2 regions of the Microbispora sp. NBRC 16548 genome follow, and region 1 is predicted to be linked to the other one. Evidence: riboswitches for the same ligand, from Rfam matches in the RefSeq annotation. Region 1 holds a riboswitch; the other holds the start of a gene.
What was found. Region 1 has a riboswitch for thiamine pyrophosphate ahead of thiO (glycine oxidase ThiO). Riboswitches for the same ligand answer to the same signal wherever they lie in the genome.
Positions count from the first base shown of each region.

Region 2: another riboswitch for thiamine pyrophosphate. It lies ahead of QSK36_RS37080 (purine-cytosine permease family protein); the one in region 1 lies ahead of thiO (glycine oxidase ThiO).

Region 1 covers NZ_BSSF01000006.1:244,099-247,495, reverse strand. The annotation lists gene QSK36_RS18525 (NAD(P)/FAD-dependent oxidoreductase) at 1-868, opposite strand, end outside; gene QSK36_RS18520 (dihydrofolate reductase family protein) at 980-1,474, opposite strand; TPP riboswitch at 1,588-1,698, shown strand; gene thiO (glycine oxidase ThiO) at 1,687-2,823, shown strand; gene thiS (sulfur carrier protein ThiS) at 2,820-3,020, shown strand; gene QSK36_RS18505 (thiazole synthase) at 3,023-3,397, shown strand, end outside.
Region 2 covers NZ_BSSF01000019.1:31,756-35,152, reverse strand. The annotation lists gene QSK36_RS37095 (Fpg/Nei family DNA glycosylase) at 1-278, shown strand, start outside; gene QSK36_RS37090 (alpha/beta fold hydrolase) at 316-1,194, opposite strand; gene QSK36_RS37085 (rhodanese-like domain-containing protein) at 1,389-1,712, shown strand; TPP riboswitch at 1,768-1,884, shown strand; gene QSK36_RS37080 (purine-cytosine permease family protein) at 1,875-3,215, shown strand; gene QSK36_RS37075 (TetR/AcrR family transcriptional regulator) at 3,234-3,397, opposite strand, start outside.

The DNA.
Region 1 (3,397 bases):
CGGCGGCCGTGTCGGGGGCCTGGAGCGCGGTGTCCCAGTGCTCGACCCGCAGCCGGGTGCGGAACCTGCGCGACCACCAGTTCGCGCAGTCGCCCACCGCGACCACGTTGGGCAGCGACGTGCGCAGGTGCTCGTCGACCACCACCCCGTCGTCGAGCCGGACCGCCGACCCCTTCAGCCAGTCGACGGCAGGGCGCACCCCGACGCCGGTGACGACCACGTCGGCCGGCACCCGGGCGCCGGACATGAGCGTGAGACCGTCGGAGTCCACGGTGCCGACCATCGCGCCGAGGCGCAGCTCGACGCCCGCCCGCGCGTACCAGTCGGTGGTATGGCTGCCCACGGCGGGCCCGAGCGCCACGGCGAGCGGGCTCTCCCCCGCCTCCACCACGGTCACCGCGCACCCCGCCCTGGCCGCCGCGGTGGCGACCTCGGCGCCGATCCAGCCGGCCCCGACGACGGCCACGCGGGCGCCTGGGACGAGCCGCTCGCGCAGCGCGAGCGCGTCCTCGATCGTGCGCAGCACGTGCTGGTGGCCCTCTCCGCGCAGGCGGATCGGCGTGGCGCCGGTGGCGATGACCAGGCCGTCGTACTCCAGCTCGCCCTCGGTCGTCTCCAGCACGCCGTCGCGCAGGCCCTTGGCCGCCGTGCCGAGGCACAGCCGTACGTCGAGGGCGTCGAGATCGGAGTCGACCACGGTGGAGTCGGTCTCTCCGAGCAGCACCGCCTTCGACAGCGGCGGCCGGTCATAGGGGCGATGGTGTTCCTCGCCGATGAGCGTGATGCGGCCGGTGAACCCACCGGCCCTCAACGCCTCGATGCTTCGCACGCCGGCCAGGCCGGCACCCACCACCACGACGTGATCCACAGCTTGACCATAGATTGTCAACGGGGGCCCTGGCCAACAGGCCCCCCATAACGAGTTGGGCAATTGACGCGCACTTCCGCGGGGGCCCACGTTGTGAAGGAAGCCGGGTCCTCACCGCACCACGCGCATCCAGATGTTCGTGGCGTGCGGCACGTGCGTGAGGCTGATCCGTTCGAGCCTGACCCGGTCGCCGCCGGGGTGGGAGAACAGCCGGACGCCGTCGCCGAGCATGACCGGCGCCACGCACACGAGGATCTCGTCGAGCAGGCCCGCGTCGAGGCACTGCGCGGCGACGTCCGCGACGGCGGCGCCGAAGTCCGTCACGAAGGTCACGCCGGGCACCGGCGCGGCCGGGACGTCGTGGGTGAGCACGAACTGCGGCCCGCTCCACCCGCCACCGAACGGCTCGCCCTCCTGGGGGGTGTCCCGGTAGGGGTCGTCACCGCGGAAGGTGCGGTTGCCGACGAGCAGCGCGCCGATGTCGCCGACGAGCGCGTCCACGGTCGGGTTGGGCCCGAGATGTTCGGTCAGCCAGGACATGTCGCCGCCCGGCCCGGCGATGAAGCCGTCCAGGGACATGGTGGCCGAGTACAGCATCGTGGCCATGATGGGGTACCTCCTTCGGGTCGATCCACGTCGCGCCATCATGCGCCCGCGGACGGCCCCGTACCCGCCGATCCGGCGATCGGCCGTCATGGGGGGCGTACTACCCTTGTGGGCGTAAGACGCGCGGGAGCCCGGCGGACCGGGCTGAGAGGAGAGCGTGAGGCTCTCGACCGCCCCGACCTGATCCGGGTAATGCCGGCGAAGGGAGCGCTGTGTCCCGCACACCGCCATCCGGCGCGCAGTCCGGCTACGACGTCGTGATCGTGGGCGGCGGGGTGGAGGGCCTGGCCGCGGCCTGGCGCACCGCGCGGCGGGGCCTGTCGGTGGCGGTGGTCGACCCCGCGCCAGGAGGCGGCGCCACTCACGCGTCGGCGGGGATGCTCGCGCCGGTCAGCGAGGTGACCTACACGGAGGAGCCGCTGCTGCGGCTCGGCCTCGCGTCGCTGGCGGCCTGGCCGGCGTTCCGGGCGGAGCTTGAGGACGAGACCGGCGACGACCTCGACTACCGGACCGAGGGCACGCTTGAGGTCGCCCGCGGCGCGGACGACATGGCCGTCCTCGACGACCTCGCGGCCTTCGAGCGGACGCTCGGCCTGCGGGTCGAGCGGCTCACCGGGCGCGAGTGCCGCTCCTTCGAGCCGATGCTCTCCCCCTCCGTACGCGGTGGGCTGCTGGCCCGCGACGACGCGTGGGTCAACCCCCGCAGGGTCGTGCGCGCCCTCCTCGCGGCGTTCGAGAAGGCGGGCGGCACGCTGGTGACCGAGCGCGTCGCCGGGATCGACGCCCCGGGGCCCGGCGCTCCGTGCGTACGGCTGGAGTCCGGCGGCGCCGTCGCGGCCGGTCAGGTCGTCGTGGCGGCCGGGTCGTGGTCGGCGTCCCTGCTGCCCGGCCTGCCGGTACGCCCGGTGAAGGGCGAGATCCTCCGGCTGCGCGGGCCCCGGGGCTTCCTCACCCGGTGCGTCAGGGGGCTGGTGCACGGCTCCCCCGCCTACCTCGTCCCCCGGGGCGACGGAGAGATCACTTTGGGCGCCACGACCCAGGAGATGGGGTTCGACGCGCGGGTCACCGCAGGAGGCGTGTACGAGCTGCTGCGCGACGCCCGCGAACTGGTGCCCGGCATCACGGAGCTCGAACTGGCCGAGACGACGACCGGCTTCCGCCCGGGCACGCCCGACAACCTGCCGCTCATCGGCCCGGCCGGGCCGCCCGGCGTGCTCGCGGCGACCGGGCACGGACGCAACGGGGTGCTGCTGTCCCCGATCACCGCCGACGCCGTCGCCGCGTTCCTCACCGGCGACGAGGTGCCTCCGGTCGCCCGGTTCTGCGATCCAGGGAGATTCAGCCAATGAAAGTCACGATCAACGGAGGCGCGGCCGAACTGCCGGACGGCGCCACGATCGGCGACGCCGTACGGACCCTCACGCCCCTCACGTCCGGGGTCGCGGTGGCGCTGAACGGCGAAGTCGTGAGCCGGAGCGCCTGGGACTCCACCCAGGTCGCCGACGGCGACGGCGTCGAGGTGCTCACGGCCGTGCAGGGAGGGTGAGCATGACCGACGACGTCCTCGTGCTGGGCGGGGAGAAGTTCACCTCGCGGCTCATCATGGGCACAGGCGGCGCGCCGTCGCTGGAGGTGCTCGACCAGGCGCTGGAGGCGTCCGGCACCGAGCTGACGACCGTCGCGATGCGCAGGCTCGACCCGGAGTCCCGCGGTTCGGTGCTCGACCTGCTGCGCGCCCGCGGCATCAAGGTGCTGCCGAACACGGCGGGGTGCTTCACCGCCGGGGAGGCGGTGCTGACCGCACGCCTGGCCCGCGAGGCGCTGGAGACCGACTGGGTCAAGCTGGAGGTCATCGCGGACGAGCGGACCCTGCTGCCCGACCCGATCGAGACCTTCGACGCCGCCGAGCGGCTGGTCGCCGAC
Region 2 (3,397 bases), on a different contig from region 1:
GAACGCTGACGGACGGCCAGGTCGCCGACCTGCACGACGCGATCGTGAGCACGCTGCGGGACGCGGTCGGGCGGGCCAGGGGGCTGGCCGCCAAGGACCTCAAGTCGGAGAAGAAGTCGGGCCTGCGCGTGCACGGCCGTACGGGCGAGGCGTGCGAGGTGTGCGGCGACACGATCAGGGAGGTGTCGTTCGCCGACTCGTCGCTGCAGTACTGCCCGACCTGCCAGACCGGCGGCAAGCCGCTGGCCGACCGCCGCCTGTCGCGCCTGCTCAAGTAGGCCCGTGAGGAGCGACCCCACCTTCGGCGGGTTCACGTCAGGCCCGGAGGAACTCGGCGATCGGCTCGGCCTGGCCGAAGATGGCGTGACCGGTCCGGGGGAGCAGGTTCACGGTCGCGTGCGGGACGCACTCACGGACGCGCCGCACGGTCTGGCGAGAGTCGATCATGGCGTCGCGGTCGCCGGCGATGACGAGTACGGGCATGGTGAGGCCCCGCAACGCGTCGTCGGGGAACACCGGGAGCTTCTCCCTGCGCGGGTTGAAGTGCGTGAACGTCAGGACGACGGCGTCGAGCGCCTGCCGGTCCCTCTCCCCGTCGAGGCCCGCGACGGCCATCGCCGACTCGCGTAGTCCACCACGTCGGAACGGGCCGGTCAGCAGGGCCTTGAAGATCCAGCCGACCTTCTGCCGCCCCACGCCGCCGGGGCATATCAGGGCCAGTCGAGTCACTCGTTCCGGACGGCGGACGGCGTAGTCCAGGGCCGTCCAGCCGCCGAGGGAGGTGCCGACGAACGCGGCGCCGGCGATCCCGAGCCCCTGCAGCACGTCGTCGAGCCAGAGTGACACGGCGCCGGAGTCCAGGGCGGGGCGCGAGGGCGCGCTCAGGCCCGGCTCGCCGACCAGGTCGACGGCGTACGTGCGGAAGTGCCGGGACCAGGTGGGGACGTCTCCCCGCCACATCGAGGCGTTCGCGCCCGAGCCGTGCAGCAGCACGAGAGGCGGCGCGTCCGGGGGGCCGCAGACGTGGACGAAGGTCTCGCCCTCGCGAGTCGGCACCCGTACGTGCTCGGCCGGGATCGGCCAGGCGTCCAGCACCTGCCGGTAGTGGTCGAGGAGCTCGCGCCGACCGGCCTCGGACTTGTAGATCGTCATGGCGCCCGCACCGCCGGCCGCGCGCCGCACCACATCGTTCACCGTCGGCCTCCCGTCGGAGCGGACCGCACATGGCGGCCGCGATTGTCATTTATCGCTCTCTAACATACGTTACTGAGGGAGGGATGGGGAAGTTTGGATGACAAACGACCGTGTCGATGCGGCCCGCGGATCACCGTGGGTCACAGCTCGCCACATGGGCCCGGGCATCGGTGGTGTGCCGTCAGAATGGGCGCATGACATTGCCGGAAATCGCCCCCGACGCACTGCCCGAGGACGCGTACCTGCTGGACGTCCGCGAGAACGAGGAGTGGGTGGCCGGTCACGCCCCCGGCGCCGTCCACATCCCGCTCGGCGAGCTGCAGGTGCGGGTGGACGAGGTGCCGCACGACCGGCCGGTGTACGTGGTCTGCCGGGTCGGCGGCCGGTCGGCGCACGCCGCGATGTGGCTCAACCACATCGGCCGGGACGCCGTGAACGTGGACGGCGGCATGCGGTCCTGGGCCGCGGTCGGGCGTCCGATGGTGAGCGAGACCGGGGAGGCGCCCTACGTGGCGTAGGGACAGGGGCGGCGTAGGAAAACGGTCAAAGAAGTGTCATAATCCCCAAGACATCATCAATACCCGCGGGAGCTCGGGCGTGACCGGGCTGAGAGGGCGGATCCACATCGTGCCGCCGACCGCATGAACCTGTCCGGATAATGCCGGCGTAGGGAGCGTGTGATGACTTCTGCCGTCGTCGACGACGCGCACGCGGAGGTTCCGCTCACTCTGGACGAGGAGGCCCCGAGAACCCTGGGCCTGCTCGACCAGGGCGCCTTCTGGGCCAACCTCGGCGTCAGCCTCCTCGGCTTCTCGGGGGCGCTGTTCCTGCTCGACCCGCTGGGCGGCAAACCGCTCACGTTCACCGCGGCGGTGCTCGCCGCCGTCGTCGGCAGCCTGCTCGGGACGGCGATGGTCGGCCTTGCCGCGATCCCCGGCGTACGCACCGGGCGGCCCGCGATGGTGCTGCTGCGCGGCCTGTTCGGGGCCCGGCTCTCGTACATCCCGACCGTGCTGAACATCGTGCAGATGCTCGGCTGGGGCGCCTTCGAGCTGTGGGTCATCGCCAACGGCGCGCAGGCGCTGTTCGGCCCGGCGGTGCCGTACGCGGTGTGGGCGGTCGCGGCGGGCGCGCTGACGATCGCGCTGACGATCCGGCCGCTCGGCGCGCTGCGGCTGCTGCGGCGGTACGTCACGGCGGGTGTGGTGATCGCGATGATCTGGCTGTCGATCGCCCTGTTCCGGCAGGGGCCGTCCGTGGGGGGCGGCTCCTGGGACGCCTTCGCCCCGGCCGTCGACTACGTCATCGCGCTGTCGGTGTCGTGGGTGCCGATGGCCGCCGACTACGCCAGGCACTCGCGGTCGAGCGGCGCGGCGTTCACCGGTGTCGTCGCGGGATACACGATCGCCCAGGTGGCCTGCCTGGCCCTCGGCATCGCCGCGCTCGCCCTGGTCGGCAACGACGGGGACAAGGTGTGGGACCCGTTCGTGGCCGCCCCTCTCGGGGTCGTGTTCTTCGGCATCCTGGTGCTGCGTGAGGCCGACCAGTCGTTCGCGAACGTCTACTCGACGACCGTGTCGATCCAGAACCTCGCGCCGCGCTGGGACCGCCGGGCGATCTCGGTCGTGATCGGCGTGCTCACCACGCTGATCGCGCTGTTCGCCGACGTGAACTCCTACGGCGCGTTCCTGAGCGTGATCGGGGCGGTGTTCGTGCCGATGTTCGCCGTGCTCGTGGTGGACTACTTCCTGCTCGGCGGGGCCGCCCGGTGGAACACGGCCGAGGACGCCCCCTCCCGCTGGCTCATGATCGTGCCGTGGATCCTCGGGTTCGCGGCGTACTGGATCGTGACCTCCACCCCGACCGTCGGCTGGTGGGACGGGATCTGGACCGAGGTCCGCCTCGCCCTCGGGTTCGTCCACCAGCCGTGGATGAACGCGGCGCTCGCCGCGTTCCTCGTCGCCGGGCTGGCGACCGTGGCGCTGTCCCTCCCGGCCCGCCGCCTACGGTCGCGCCGTTGAAGACGAGACGGCCCCGCGTCAGGACGTCGTCGTGCCCGCCGAACGCACGAACGGCTCCAGCAGGGCCCGCGCGGACTCCCAGGTGGTCTGCAGGTCGCTGCCGGACTCGATCAGCCGGGACCCGGCGAACACGATCGCGTTGATCATCTCTGCTGTCTCGGGCACCGCGGAGACGCCGAGGT